Regions from separate parts of the Exiguobacterium sp. MH3 genome, predicted to be linked through region 2. Evidence: predicted binding sites of a transcription regulator. Region 2 holds the regulator's gene; the other holds the start of a gene.
The links. Region 2 encodes Rex, which represses fermentation and respiration genes when NADH is low (regulators of the CRP and FNR family bind a similar motif). Its sites were predicted from a motif close to TTGTGAAATATTTCACAA; they were not measured.

Region 1: the regulator Rex is predicted to act here: its motif matches at 5,482-5,499, upstream of cydD (thiol reductant ABC exporter subunit CydD).

Annotation. Positions count from the first base shown of each region.
Region 1 is NC_022794.1:153,102-160,700, reverse strand. It holds gene kynA (tryptophan 2,3-dioxygenase) at 1-335, shown strand, start outside; gene kynB (arylformamidase) at 349-972, shown strand; gene U719_RS00925 (cyclase) at 1,013-1,654, opposite strand; gene cydC (thiol reductant ABC exporter subunit CydC) at 2,010-3,719, opposite strand; gene cydD (thiol reductant ABC exporter subunit CydD) at 3,716-5,446, opposite strand; gene U719_RS00910 (Rrf2 family transcriptional regulator) at 5,655-6,137, shown strand; gene U719_RS00905 (nuclear transport factor 2 family protein) at 6,160-6,528, shown strand; gene U719_RS16795 (hypothetical protein) at 6,590-6,757, opposite strand; gene U719_RS00900 (neutral zinc metallopeptidase) at 6,840-7,599, opposite strand, start outside.
Region 2 is NC_022794.1:2,864,613-2,872,211, reverse strand. It holds gene U719_RS14845 (ABC-F family ATP-binding cassette domain-containing protein) at 1-1,869, opposite strand, end outside; gene U719_RS14840 (redox-sensing transcriptional repressor Rex) at 2,037-2,696, shown strand; gene U719_RS14835 (twin-arginine translocase TatA/TatE family subunit) at 2,696-2,896, shown strand; gene tatC (twin-arginine translocase subunit TatC) at 2,904-3,683, shown strand; tRNA gene U719_RS14825 (tRNA-Ala) at 3,787-3,862, shown strand; gene U719_RS14820 (S8 family serine peptidase) at 4,084-7,599, shown strand, end outside.

The DNA.
Region 1 (7,599 bases), 450 kb from region 2:
CGATCCGGGCGATGGCGCGCCATGGGCTACCGATCGACGAATCCGTCCTTGAGCGTGATGTTACGCAAGACTGGACGCCGAATGCAAGTGTCGAAGCGGCTTGGGCGACCGTCTATCGGGATGTCGAACAATACTGGGATCTGTATGAACTCGGCGAAAAACTACTTGATATCGGGAGCCAGCAGCAGATGTGGCGCTTTAACCATATGAGTACCGTCGAACGGATCATCGGACAAAAGCCAGGAACGGGTGGTTCTTCTGGCGTCAGTTATCTACGACGTGTGCTCGACCACCGCTTCTTCCCGGAACTGTGGTCAGTCCGCACGACATTATGAGGAGGATGAAGCGATGACACGATGGATTGATGTTTCACAACCACTTGATCGCCACGTCACGACGTGGCCGGGGGATACACCGTTTGAAGCAACATTGACATGGAATAAGGCAGACACCGGTTCCGTCAACGTCGGAAAGGTAACGATGAGTCTGCATACTGGCACTCATGTCGACGCGCCGTTTCATTTTGACGATGCCGGACAAAAAATCATCGATCTTGATCCGGATCTCTACATCGGACATGCGCGCGTCATTTACCTACCAGGTCGTACAGACATCACAGCTTCTGATTTAGATGGCTTTGAGCTAAATGATGTCCAGCGCTTGATCATCAAAACGGATGGTTGGATCGACAAATCAACGTTCCCGGAAACGATTCCCGTCTTGACGCCAAGTCTTGCTGAGCGTCTCGGGGAACTCGGAATTTCGCTGATTGGTCTCGACTTACCAAGCGTCGATGCGATCGATAGCAAGGAAATGGCAGCCCATCACGCACTGGCGCAGCATGGAGTCCATATCCTTGAAGGACTCGTCCTTGATGCGATCACGCCTGGTGATTACCACCTCAACGCCGTCCCACTCCCGCTCGTCGATGGCGACGGTAGTCCCGTCCGTGCCTTACTTCGTCCATACTAAAAAATCCGTCCAGCAGGCTCTCTGCTGGACGGATTTTTTGTTACTTGGGTAGTGGTTCGAACAAACTGGCTTCGATTTGACGAACGATATGCCCAAGGACTGCAAGCGATGGATCGACCTCGAATCCTTGATCCAGAGAATGATTCGCTCCTTCAATAACATCAATCGTCAGTTGTGAGGTGCGACACGTTTCAAGTGCCGCTTCATCATAAAACTTATCGGCTGTTCCGATGACAAGGAGTCCAGCTTGCGACGATGTGGCGATTTGTTCGACTACTTCGGCTTCAAGAACGGGTGTTAAGAAGACGAAGCGTGCTCTCTGTAGATTCGGCTTAGCAAGCAATGCCGCTAGCGGAATCGTTCCTAACGACTTTGCGATGAACTGAACGTTTTCGTATGTATGTGTCGCAAGCACTTCTGAGACGACAGCGTCGACCCGGCGCGTCATGCAGACATTCGATTCTGCGTCTGTCATCGAAAAGAGCTCTTCCGTCACATAGTGAATACAGATGACATCGATGTCTCGAGCTAGTAGTGCCATCCGGCTGTAGTAGAAGTAAGGATGGTCGTACAAATAAGATGCTCCCGAGATCAAGAAGCAGACCTGTTTGGATCCCATTTGAAAATGATCATACGAAACGGTTGTCTGATCGACGACGATGGATGATTGTTCGATATGCATGAAATCCCTCCACGTTTTTTCTAGACTTTACCATTTCAGAGATGGACTGTCATGCCTTTTTCGGTTCTCCCTTATTTCATGAAAAAGTAGTGTGATGTAAGAAACTATCCGCTTATATCATCCTCGCTTTCCACAGGCGGGAGATAAGCCGCGACAACTCGCATTTCTTGCGATCTGCCGGGTCTTATCTATCCCTGACGAAAGCTACTTTGTTGCTTTCTTTTCCTGTAGGAGTCGAGGATGAATCTGCTTCTTCTCCCATTTAACAAAAAAGGTCGCTTTCCGATTTTTCATTCGGAAAACGACCTTCTGTTCGTCAAACATTTGTTGATTACCCTCTATCTTTTACTACTTATTAGCCAATCGGAGCAAACACAGACTGTTCGACTTGTTTTAATTCATAGAACGCTCCTTGTCGCGCCATCAATTCGGTATATGTTCCGACTTCGATAACGTGACCTTGATCCATGACGATGATTTGATCCATCGCTTCAAGACCTGCTAACCGGTGGCTAACAAGGACAAGTGTCGCGTCTGCTGCCCGTGCGAACAGTCGATTGAGAATCATCTGTTCCGTCAAAGCATCGACGGAAGACGTTGGTTCGTCAAGCAAGTAAAGCGACGCTTCCCGCAAAAGCACACGCGCAATTGCTAAGCGTTGTTTTTCTCCTCCAGACAAGTTCTCGCCTTTTTCAAATACACGATCGTTTAATTCGAACGTCGTTAATCCGACATCATCAAGCGCTTGACGCATCGCCTCATCCGTCGCTGCTTCGTTTGCGAGCAATAGATTATCGCGAAGCGTTCCATAAAAGTAATGATTCTGTTGCAAGACAACATTTGCGTGTTGCCAAAGTCCTTCCGGATCAACCGTCCGACTATCTTGACCAGCAATCGTTAATCCGTCAGTCGGATACATCCGTAACATCAATTGAAGTAACGTTGATTTCCCAGAACCACTCGCCCCGACGATTGCCGTCTTCTTGCCGGCAGGAATCGAGACGGTAACGTCACGTAAGACCGGGCGAGGTGCATCAGGGAACGTGAACGTCAATGCATTCGTTTCAAAGGATGGTGCCTGATCGAGAACGAACGTGTCATAGATTGGCTCCTCTTGCTCGGTCACGACTTCATCGAGTCGTTTCGCAGCATGGCGGCTATCTTCAAAGAAGCCTGGTAAAATCGCCATCGGTGCGGCATTCTCAAAGACCGTCAGCGATGTCATGACGAGTAAAGCGAGGAAGACACCTTCGAGTTGTCCACTCGCGACGAGATAGGCACCGACACCAAGAACGAGCCAAGAGATGATTAGCGTCACCATCGTATTCAAAGCAAGGTTCGAGACGGCATGTAACCCATTACGCTTTTCTTCTTCGACATACCGTTTTGCTACGGCATTCAAGTCCTGTTCTTTTTGATCCAGTTGCTGGTAAATCTTTAAGTCACGATAGCCTTGGAACAACTCTGTCACTTCTGTCGACAAGTCACCACGGCGGACACGAACTGAGCGTGCGAAACGTTGTTCGCGGTACGCGAACCAACCCGGAATCAAGAAACCTGTCAGAATCAAACCAAGTAATAGAATCCCAGCAATCGTCCACGAGAAGAAACTGACGAAAAAGATCGTACAGAAGAAGACAAGCAACAAGACGATCGGTGGATAGAGAACACGTAAGAACGTATTTTGCAGACTTTCGACGTCCCCGACGATCCGAGCAAGTAAGTCCCCACTCCGGTATTTGCCGAAAATTCCTGGCGCGAGCGGCTCGAGTCTCCGGTAGAACGACGTCCGGATATCACTAAGGATCGTAAACGTCGCCCGGTGCGAATAATAGCGTTCCGCATACCGACTGACGGCGCGCGTCAGACTCGAGATTTTTTGCAGCGCAATCAAGACGGCAAGCGTCTGGATCGGTGGCAACAAGGCTGCCTTTGAAATCAGGTATCCACTTGCTGCGAATAAACCGACCGCTGTCACTCCGGCGAGGACACCGAAGAAGATCGACCAGGCGATATCGCGTTTTTGATGCACCATCAACCGAAAGACTCCTAGTAGTTCCTTCATCGTGTTTCCTCCCCTCTCTGGACGCTGCGCATCCGAGCATATTCCGAATCACGTCCAAGCAGTTCATCGTGAGTGCCACGATCGACGATTCGTCCGCCATCGAGGGCGACGATTTGATCTGAGCGCTCGATCGTATGCAGGCGGTGTGCGACAGTAATGACTGTCGCTGCTTGTCCAAGCTGTTCGATCGCTTGTTGAAGCAATCGCTCCGTTTTGACGTCGAGTCCTGTCGTCGGTTCATCAAAGACGATGACGTTCGGTCGTTTCAAGAACGCTCGTGCCAACGCAACGCGCTGTTTCTCGCCACCTGATAGACCACGTCCACCTTCTCCGATCACCGTGTCGATCCCTTTAGGTAACGTCGCAATCAGCTCCTCGAGCCCTGCTGCCTGCGCCGCCTCAAAAATCTCTTCCGGCGTCGCTTGACGGAGTTCACCGATCGCGATGTTTTCTGCCAGCGTTCCGGCATACAGATACGGATGCTGTGAGATGTAGCTCAACTGACGGAACCAGCTCGCTTCCTCCACCTGACTGCGATTAATCCCGTCGAGCAGAATCCGTCCTTCTTTTGGATCCGCGAGTCCGGCAATCAACTGTAAGACAGTCGACTTACCGGCACCACTGCGACCAATCAACGCCACCTTTTGATACGGTTCAATCGAAAGTGTCACGTCTTGTAAGGCAAAACGTCCTTCTTGATACGTAAAATCAACTTCATCCAAAACGATTCGTGGTGGACGGTTCATCGCAAGTTCTGATTGACCAAAGGCAACAGGACGATCGTCTGCCGTTAGTTCGGTTGCAATCTGTTTCGCTGCCGCGACACTACCGCGTCCTGTATGGAAGGCAGCACCCATCTCTTTTAAGGCAAGATAGTACTCTGGTGCTAATACGAGCATCAGGAATGCCGGGATGAAGGTGATGCTTTGGAACAGAATCAAGCGTAGACTGACTTCAAGTGCGATCATTCCCATGCTGAGCATCGAGATGAACTCAAGCATCAACGACGACAAGAAGGCGAGCTTCAAGACCGTTAACGTCGCATCCCGGAAATCAAGACTGCTTTTTTCGATGACGTCACGTTGTCGTTTCGCACGACCAAATAACTTCAAGGTCGTCAGTCCTTGCAACGTATCAAGGAACGTTCCCGAGAATGCCGTCATCTTCTCGAGTTGAGCATCCGCCCGCTTTTGCGTCATGATGCCGATGATGATATAGAACAACGGAATGAACGGTGCTGTGATCATCATGACGAGACCGGTGATCCAGTCATAGCTGAATGCCGCGATCAAGACCATCAAGGGAACAATCGTCGTCTGGACGACTTTCGGCAAGTATTGACTATAATAGCTGTCCATCTCGTCTACAGCGTCGAGCAAAACACTGACCTTCTGTCCCGCTTGCCCTTGTAGCATCATCTCGACCGAACGACCTGTGTATTTCGCGACGAGTGCTTCCCGAAGCGCCTGCTTCATGTGTGCCGATAACGTCGTACCGAGACGACCGTTCCAATACGTCACGGCGACCCGGAGCAACAGCATCCCGAGGACGACGAGTAGTAACGGAATGACGGCTTCAAACGGTTGTTCCTTTAGGAAAATCCGATCGACCGTCAACACGATACCATACGATTGACCGATGACCGCAACCCCCATTAGGAAAGCTGCAATAATGAATTGAATGAGAATACTGCGTGGAATCTGGACGATTCCTTTTAATGGATTCATATACAAACGTCCTTTCACAAAGTGTGAACGACTTTTAGTGAATATTTTCACATATCGTACATTTAGTATACCGAATCCGGAACGGGGATGCCATGCAGATGCTGTCGAAAAGGTGTGACGGTTTTGTGAGAGCATAAAACTCGACAATTCTTTCGAATGAAACTATTATGGATATACATTATCCACGTTTAACGAAAGGGGACTTCTCATGCAAATGAAAACCGGGGTCGAGCAATCCGTCTATGCGATGTTGCTTTTGACCTTCCTTCCGGATCGCGCTGTGTTGCCCGGTGAATTCATCAGCCAGCAACTCGGTGCCTCGCCAACTTATTTTCAAAAGCTCTTACGAAAACTCGTCCAGGCGGATCTATTGTATTCCGTACCCGGTGTCAAAGGTGGCTTTCGCTTACGACGTCCGGCAGAGGAAATTCAAATCTTTGACATTTATCAAGCGATCGAGGGCAAGCAGACGTTGTATGCGTCAAGCGGTGTCTTTGAGGATTTGATGGGAATTCAGGAACAGGAAATCGGTCTACTCTCGAATCTGATGACAGAGGCGGAAGAGGCGTGGCAATCGACGTTGAAGCGCGAATCGATTGGCTCGATCCGTCAAGCAATCGACGCCTCCTGTCCACCGGAGCATTTAGAACGGTTGCATGCGTTAATCACAGACCGGATGATGACACTTTAATGAACAGAAAGAGGTTTTTACTATGGTATTGAATCGTTATTTCGACTTATTCGACGCGTCACGCACAGATGAACAAGCTTTTGAGGATCTCGTTTCCTTATTCACGACAGACATCACGTTCGTCCTGAACGGACAACCAAAGCACGGCATCGACGCCTGGAAACAGTTCGTCCGTCATGTGTTCACGGCGAATCAGGATATTAAGCATATGTATGCAGGCTGGGAAGAAACAACACCCGGAACGTATGAAACACGCTGGGCAGTTTGCGGAAAACGGGCAGACGGTAGTGTCTTCACGCAAGACGGAAAAGATATTGCACGTCTCGATGAAAACGGACGGATCGCTTACCTGGAGAACGTTCCAGATGATCCGACGATGTTCCGTTCATAAGATGGCTTTTAAATAACGAAAACCTGTGTTCCGCGCAAGCAGAACACAGGTTTTTTGGTATTTAGCGTTTCATTACGAGTCGTTTCAACAAATAGCCTGTGATGACAAGTAATGATGCAATGGCGAAATAGACCATGTAGACCAACAAGTCTGGCGCAAATCGTGACACGATGTACGTCAATCCGACGACAGCCGTATAGAGCAATAGAAATAGACTGATGTGCTTCAACTTCGACACTCCCCTTTGAATCCTTCCCTCTTCTTTACGGAAATGACTGGAAGATGTTTCAAAGGACTGTCGTTGCTTCGTTTTATAGATTCTTCGCTTTGAATGTATCTCCGCCTTCGATCGTGCCGTTATCAAAGCCTTTTTGGAACCAACGTTCTCGTTGCGCCGATGTGCCGTGGGTGAAACTCTCCGGTACGACATATCCTTGTCCCTTCTCTTGTAACGTATCATCCCCGACAGCATTCGCTGCCGTCAACGCTTCTTCAAGATCGCCTTCTTCGAGCAAGTTTTCGCCTTGCGCATGATGCGCCCAGACGCCGGCATAATAATCGGCCTGTAGTTCGAATCGAACGAGGTACTTGTTGAACTTCTCCTCACTCATTTGCTCTCGAAGGGGCATGATCTCATCCGACTTTCCGAGTAACGTCTGGACGTGGTGTCCGACCTCGTGCGCAATGACATAAGCCATCGCAAAATCGCCCGGTGCCCCGTACTTCGTCTGTAGTTCGTCATAAAAGCTTAAATCGATGTATAATTTCTGATCACCGGGACAATAAAAGGGACCGACGGACTTCCCTGCTTGTCCGCAAGCCGAACTGACTTGATCCGTATATAAGACGAGCTTCGGTTCTTTATAGGTCTTACCATCTTCTTTGAATTCCTTCGTCCAGACCCGTTCCGTATCCGCTAAAACGACGGAGACGAAGTCCGCTGCTTCTTTTTCCTGTGCTGTTTCTTCGTACGTCGTATTTTGCTGATCCTCACCGGTTAAGTCTCCGAGTAACTCAGCTGGATTACCGCCCATCAAGGTGATGACGATCAGCAGGATGATTCCGACACCA
Region 2 (7,599 bases):
GAGCAAATCGACATCAATCTGATCACGTTCTGCCGAAAGTGCCGTTGCTTTCGGAATGTCATTGAAGACTTCCGGTTCGCAAAGCAACTGTTCGATCTCCGCTGAACGCTGTTCGAGCCGCTCAATGTCTTGTTCGAGTTGTTCGATTTGCTGACGGCGCTTGCGCTCTTCCTTCTGCGCTTCTTTATCGATCGTCTTCGATGCCGTGACTTTTGCTGCTTTTGCTTCCTCGGCTTCAAGACGAGCGATTTCTTCTTGCTCTGCTTTCTTTTCTGTATAGTACGAATAATCGCCAAGGTACTCTGTCACACCGGTTTCACTCATCTCGATGACACGGGTCGCGATCCGGTCGATGAAGTAACGGTCGTGAGAGACGAATAGTAGTGTTCCTTCATAGTCGACGAGCGCATTTTCGAGGACCATCTTCGAATCTAGATCTAAATGGTTCGTTGGCTCATCGAGGACGAGGACGTTTGTCTTCCGGAGTTTCAGTTTCGCAAGCGCGAGACGTCCGCGTTCGCCACCAGATAACTCATGGACGATTTTGAAGACATCGTCACCGCTGAACAGGAATTGCCCGAGGACAGACCGGACTTCTTGTTCACGCATCAAAGGCCATTCGTTCCAAATCTCATCGATGACGCGGTTCCGGTCATTGAGTTCTGCCTGCTCTTGATCGTAATATCCGATCGAGACGCCAGTTCCGAAACGGAAATCACCGAAGAGGGGGCGTAAGCGACCGACGAGGACTTTTAAGAGCGTCGACTTTCCGATGCCGTTCGGTCCGACGAGTGCCAGTGATTCACCGCGTTGCAAGCGGAACGTGATGTCTTTTGAGACAGCTTCTTCGTAACCGATCGCCAGTTGATTGACTTGAAGAACGTCGTTCCCACTCTGTTTTTCAATCGGGAAGGACAGGACCGTGCTACGCTCATCGCCATCTGGTCGGTCGAGTCGGTCGACCTTCTCGAGTCGCTTCCGGACACTTTGGGCACGTTTTGTCGTCGTCGCCCGAGCGATGTTGCGTTGAATGAAGTCCTGCATCTTCGCGATCTCTTCTTGTTGCTGTTCGAACTGTTTCATTTCTTGATCGTACAATGCCGCTTTTTGTTCCAAGTACTTCGTGTAGTTACCGGTGAACTTACGGCAGACATTGCGTGACAGCTCATAGACGACATTGACGACTTGGTCAAGGAAGTACCGGTCGTGCGAGACGATCAGAACGGCACCACGATAACCGCCGAGGTAACTTTCGAGCCAAGCGAGCGTATCGATATCGAGGTGGTTGGTTGGCTCATCGAGAATGAGGAGCTCTGGTGCTTGCAGGAGCATCTTCGCTAAGGCGAGACGTGTCCGTTGACCACCGGATAACGTTTGGATCCGGCGCGAATAATCGTCCGGATAAAAGCGCATGCCGTGCAGGACGGAGCGGATATTCGCTTCGAACTGATAACCACCCGCTTCTGAAAAGTCGTGTTGCGCTTGATCGTACGTCTTTAGGAGACGATCGTACGCGACCGGATCGTTCAAGATATGCTCCATGCCCATTTCGATTTCCATCCGGCGTAGTGTTCGTTCTTGTTCTTGGAGATGTTCAAAGACGGTCAGCATCTCGTTCCAGATCGTCTCGTTCGATTCGAGACCACTGTCTTGCGCGAGATAACCGATTTTGACATCCTTGCCTTTCATGATGTCGCCCGAGTCATGACTGAGTTCGCCAGCGATGATTTTGAGCAAGGTCGATTTACCGGCACCGTTTCGTCCGACGAGCGCAATCCGGTCACGCTCTTGTACTTCCAATTTGATATTTTCTAAAATCGGCTCAACGCCGAATGATTTCGAGAGTTGGTTGACTTGTAAGAGTATCATTTCCATCCATCCTTCCACCCTTTAGTCTATCACGAACAAAAGCGCGAGGTCCTGCGGAATATATTATTTGTGACTCTATGTGAAGTGGTTTACAATCAAGGAGAGTAGAAAGCTTTTTGCAAAGATTTGGGTGCCACGATGGATGTGGCCGAAGGGGGAACTGCAGGATGAATGGACCAGACACAAAAATTCCACAAGCGACAGCAAAACGGTTGCCGCTATATTATCGCTTCATCCAAAGTTTATACAATTCAGGCAAGCTCCGCGTCTCTTCTGCTGAGTTAAGCGAGGCGGTGAAGGTTGATTCAGCAACGATTCGTCGCGATTTTTCCTACTTTGGGGCATTAGGGAAGAAGGGGTATGGATATAACGTTCAACATCTCTTAACGTTTTTCCGCAAAACCTTGAATCAAGATGAGGTGACGAATGTTGCCTTAATCGGGGTCGGTCATCTCGGAACAGCGTTTGCAAATTATAACTTTTTAAAGAATAATAGTACTCGGATAGTCGTTGCGTTTGATGCGGACGAAGAGAAGGTCGGAACAACGACGCATGACGTTCCAATCTATCATGTTTCGGACATGAAAGAACAAATCGAAGCGAATCAGGTCGATGTTGCCATCTTGACGGTTCCATCCCAGTTCGCGCAGTCAGTAGCGGATGAGTTAGTCGAGTATGGTGTGACTGGCATCCTGAACTTTACGCCCGCGCGGTTGAACGTGCCAGCGAGCGTCCGGGTCCATCACATCGATTTATCGATCGAGTTGCAGTCGTTAGTTTATTTCATGAAGCATTATTCGCAATCAGCTGAAGGAGTGAAATCATAATGGAAAACCTTATCCCGTCAACTATAGCATTCATCGGACCAGGTAGCTTAGCACTAATCGGTGTCGTCGCATTAATCATTTTCGGACCGAAGAAGTTACCTGAACTTGGTCGTGCTGCGGGTCAGACATTGAAAGAGTTCAAGAGCGCAACGAACGGTATCATGGACGACGATAAAAAGGATGAACCGAAAGAGAAGTGATTGAATCATGGCGATTGATCAAGAACAAAGCGTGACGTCGCATCTGGACGAACTGCGTAAACGGATCGTCTGGTCGCTTATCATCGTCGTCGTCCTGTTCGCTGTTGCATTTCCGCTCGTCCGACCGCTCGTTCGCTTCTTGCAAGCGGACTTAAAAGAGCTCGGTATCGGTTTGAATGCCTTCAACGTCGCAGATCCTTTAATGTTATATTTGAATCTTGCGTTCATCATCGCAATCGTGTTGGCATCACCGTTCTGGATGTATCAACTGTGGGCATTCGTCCGCCCTGGTCTGTATGACAAGGAGCAAAAAGCGACATTGACGTATATTCCGGTCATCTTCTTTCTGTTTTTGGCTGGTGTAGCCTTCTCGTACTTTTGGTTGTTACCTTTCTTATTAAAAGTTTCGACTGAACTAGGGAAGGAACTCGGAATCGAACAAGTCATCGGAGTCGAGAACTACTTCAGTTTCTTAATCCGATTAACGATTCCGTTCGGTCTTCTTTTCCAATTGCCGGTCGTGACGATGTTTCTGACACGTCTTGGTCTCGTGACGCCAATTTTCATGCGAAAGAATCGGAAATATGCGTACTTTGCGCTGTTCGTCGTTGCGGCATTGATCGCACCGCCGGACGTGACGTCACACTTGATGATCTCGGTCCCATTGTTCGTTCTCTATGAGATCAGCATCTTGATTTCTGCGCGGACGTACAAAAAGGTCTTGATCCTCGAGCAACAGGCAGAGCTTGAACGACAGGCGGATTTGATGCGTGAATTGAATAAATGAATCGTGAATTCCTTCCGACGATTTTGGAAGGAATTCTTTTTATGAAAGCGTTATTTTTATATTGATAAAGCAGTTAGCGATGCGTATACTAAAGTTAATTCATGGGGGCTTAGCTCAGCTGGGAGAGCGTTTGGCTGGCAGCCAAAAGGTCGTCGGTTCGATCCCGATAGTCTCCACCATATTCGTACACTTCAAACTCTTGAGGATTCAAGAGTTTTTTTATTGTTTTCAAAATATGGAAATGTAATATAAAGTGTCAATAAAAACAAATAATTATATAAAACAGACAGAACCGAATTGTTTATTTCCATCTATTTCATTAAACTAAATATACAGAATTTTCGTTTAACTGTTTTGTTGGTAACATCATTATGGTTTTTTAGAAAAGGGGAAAAGAAGCATGAAGAAGGAAATCGCACTCTTGGCAGCTGTCTTAATGACATCTTCCAACTTGGTTAGTGCTCAAGGAGCACTGTCCTCGCAAGATAAGGCAAGCGGTCAAAAGCCGCACGCCCTCTCACTTAAGAAAACAGGACAGGAGAAGGTGTATAAGCAGTCTGACAAGGTCCGTGTCGTCATCGAGATGGAGCAGAAGCCGGCGATTCAAATCGCGCAGGCACAAAACAAGCGGTATAGCACATTGAGCAATGCCGAAAAAGAGTCGATTAAGGATCGCCTCGTCAGCGTCCAAAAATCAGTCAAGTCAGCGATCGCTAAAAAATCGATTCCCGTTACATATAAGGAAAGCTTCACGACCGTCATCAACGGATTCAGTGGTGAAGTCAAGTTCGGCGACATCGAAGACATCAAACAACTCGCCGGAGTCAAGAGCGTACATATCGCCCATGAATACGCGCGACCGAAAGCCGATAAAGGCGCAAAACCAGACATGTTGTATAGCAAAGATATGGTTAATGCAAAAGAAACATGGCAGGATTATGGCTTCAAAGGGGAAGGGACAATCGTAGCGGTCATCGATACGGGGATTGATCCATCGCATAAAGATATGGTGTTGAGCCCGGAGACGAAGATCGATTTGACTTCTTCGAAGGTTGAGAGTGCTAAAGAAACAAAAGGACTAAAAGGGAAGTATTTTACGGAAAAAGTCCCATACGGCTATAACTACGCTGATCACGATAGCGAAATCCGTGATTTAGGTGCAGGTGCATCGATGCACGGAATGCACGTAGCGGGTACGGTCGGTGCTAATGGAGACGAAGCGAACGGTGGTATCAAAGGGGTCGCACCGGAAACACAACTCCTCGCGATGAAAGTATTCGGAAATGATCCAGGCATGCCATCGACATTCAGTGATATCTACATCAAAGCGATTGATGATGCGATTGCACTCGGAGCGGATGTCATCAACATGAGTCTCGGTTCGACGGCATCATTCGTCAACGCAGATGATCCGGAACAACGGGCAATCGTCAACGCAATGAACAACGGGATCTTATGTGCGATCTCTGCTGGAAACTCGGCATTCACAGGACATGGTGCAGGCAATCCGTATACAGCGAATCCTGACATCGGTGTTGTAGGATCTCCAGGGTTGATCAGCCAAGCGCTACAAGTCGCATCGCTAGAGAATACGAAATTAACGCTTGAAGGTATGGCACTGACGATTGACGGACAAGATGCTGGGTATTTGGCGTACCAAAAACAGGACTCGCCGAATCCGATTAAGATATTCAACAAGGAGAAGCAAGACGTCATTTATGTCGGCGATGGTCAAGCATCGAACTATCAAGGAAAAGATGTCAAAGGAAAAGTTGTCTTTGTTGTGCGTAACGGCAGTTTCAATTACGGTATGATTCAAGCAGAAGCTGAGAAACAAGGAGCAGCCGGTGTCATCGTTCGTGGACGAGTCGATCATGGGGATTATGTCAGCATGGCACTTAACAATCCGACGATTCCGATGGTGACGCTCAGCATCGCGGATGGGAATGATCTTGAAGAAAAAGCGAAAGCAGGAAAAGCAATTGCTGTCACGTTCGATGGAAAAGCGGTCTCAGCAGATAACCCAGTAGCGGGCGAGATGTCTGATTTCACGTCATGGGGTGTCACACCAAATCTTGATTTCAAACCTGAAATCACGGCACCGGGTGGAAAAATCTACTCGACGCTCAATGATAACGAATATGGCGTCATGAGTGGAACATCGATGGCAGCACCACACGTCGCCGGAGGAACGGCACTTGTCATGCAACGAATCGCGAAGGATTTCAAAGTCGATGGTGCGACACGCGTTAAACTCGCGAAGAATATCCTCATGAACACGTCACGTCCACAGCTTGATAAAGGGCAGTATAATGCTGAAGCGAAAACTGGTAGCTTCTATTCACCACGTCGTGAAGGTGCTGGTTTAATGGATCTACGTGCTGCGATGAAAACACCAGTCGTCGTTACGGAAACGAAATCGGGTGAAGGAAAGGCTGCACTCAAAGAGGTCGGCGAAAAATTCACATTCACGCTCGATTTGAAAAACTATAGTAGCGAAAAAGTGACATATCAATTAGCCGGAACGGTACAATCGGATCTCGGTGCAGAAGGAACGAACTTCCTGGAAGCCAACAATATTTATAAGAAAAACTCAGTGGATGCGGTCGATCCGAATAAAGGAACGTTCCCAATCTCATTCGCAGTCGGTTCGAAAAAAGCAAGTTCTGTCTCCATCAATCCGAAGAGCTCAACGAAAGTAAGTGTATCGGTCGATTTGAAAGATACGGTCGATTGGGCAAACGGTCTTCCACTTGAGCAAGTCTTTGAAAATGGCTACTTCGTTGAAGGTTTCGTTCGTTTAATCGATACGAAGAGTAAAAATCCGGAATTGACAGTGCCGTACGTCGGATTCAAAGGAAAGTGGGATCAGGCACCGATCGTCGATGCACCGCGTTATGACGAAGAGAAGACATTCTACGGATTAACTGGATTAGCGACAGAAGTAAAAGATGATTTCGAGTTCCTCGGCACGAACACGGCGGGAAAAGTCGTTGAAAACAAGGTTGCGTTCTCACCGAACAACGATGGTAGCGTTGACGAGGCGTTCCCAGTCCTCTCGTTCCTTCGTAATGCACGAAAAGTCGAGTATTCGATTCTTGACCGGAATAAAGCAACACTCCGTAAATTAGATCTACAAACAGACGTTGTGAAGAACTATTATGATAGCGGTTCTGAAGATGGGTTCACACCCGTCACAAGTGCGGCTTGGGATGGAACAGTCAATGGAAAACCAGTCAAAGACGGTCTTTACTATTACCAAGTGAAATCAGTCATCGATTATCCGAATGCGAAGTGGCAGTCGAATCTCTTCCCCGTCTATATTGATACGAAAAAACCAGCAGCAACTGTTCAATGGGATACTGCAAAAGAAACACTTTCTTGGACAGCAGGCGATCAGGGAACAGGTGTAGCGTCGTATGACATTCTCGTCGATGGAACAAGTGTCCTCAAACAGCCGCTTGCACCGACAGAAAAAGCATATGAACTCAAAGGTCTCTCGAAGTCAGCGAAGATTGATTTTGTCGTCAAGGATTATGCAGGAAATACCGTGACGAAATCGGTGAACACGACAGGCATCGACAAGGCGGTACCGACCGTCCAAATCGACACACCGGTCGCACTCGGTCTGTCGACATCTAAAGTAGTTACTATCGCGGGTCATGTATCCGATGAGTCAGGGATCAAATCATTCAAAATTAACGGAAAAGCCGTCCAGCTTCGTTTTGATGCAGCAAAACAGCAGTATGTGTTCAGCCATGATGTGACCTATACGAAAGATGGCGTCAAATCGTTTAAAGTCGAAGCTTATGATGGAAAAGGAAATCGCTTGGTATTTAGTCGTCAAGTCATTCTAGATTCGACATTGCCGACTTTAAAAGTGACAGCACCAAAAACAGTATCAGCAAAAACAAAG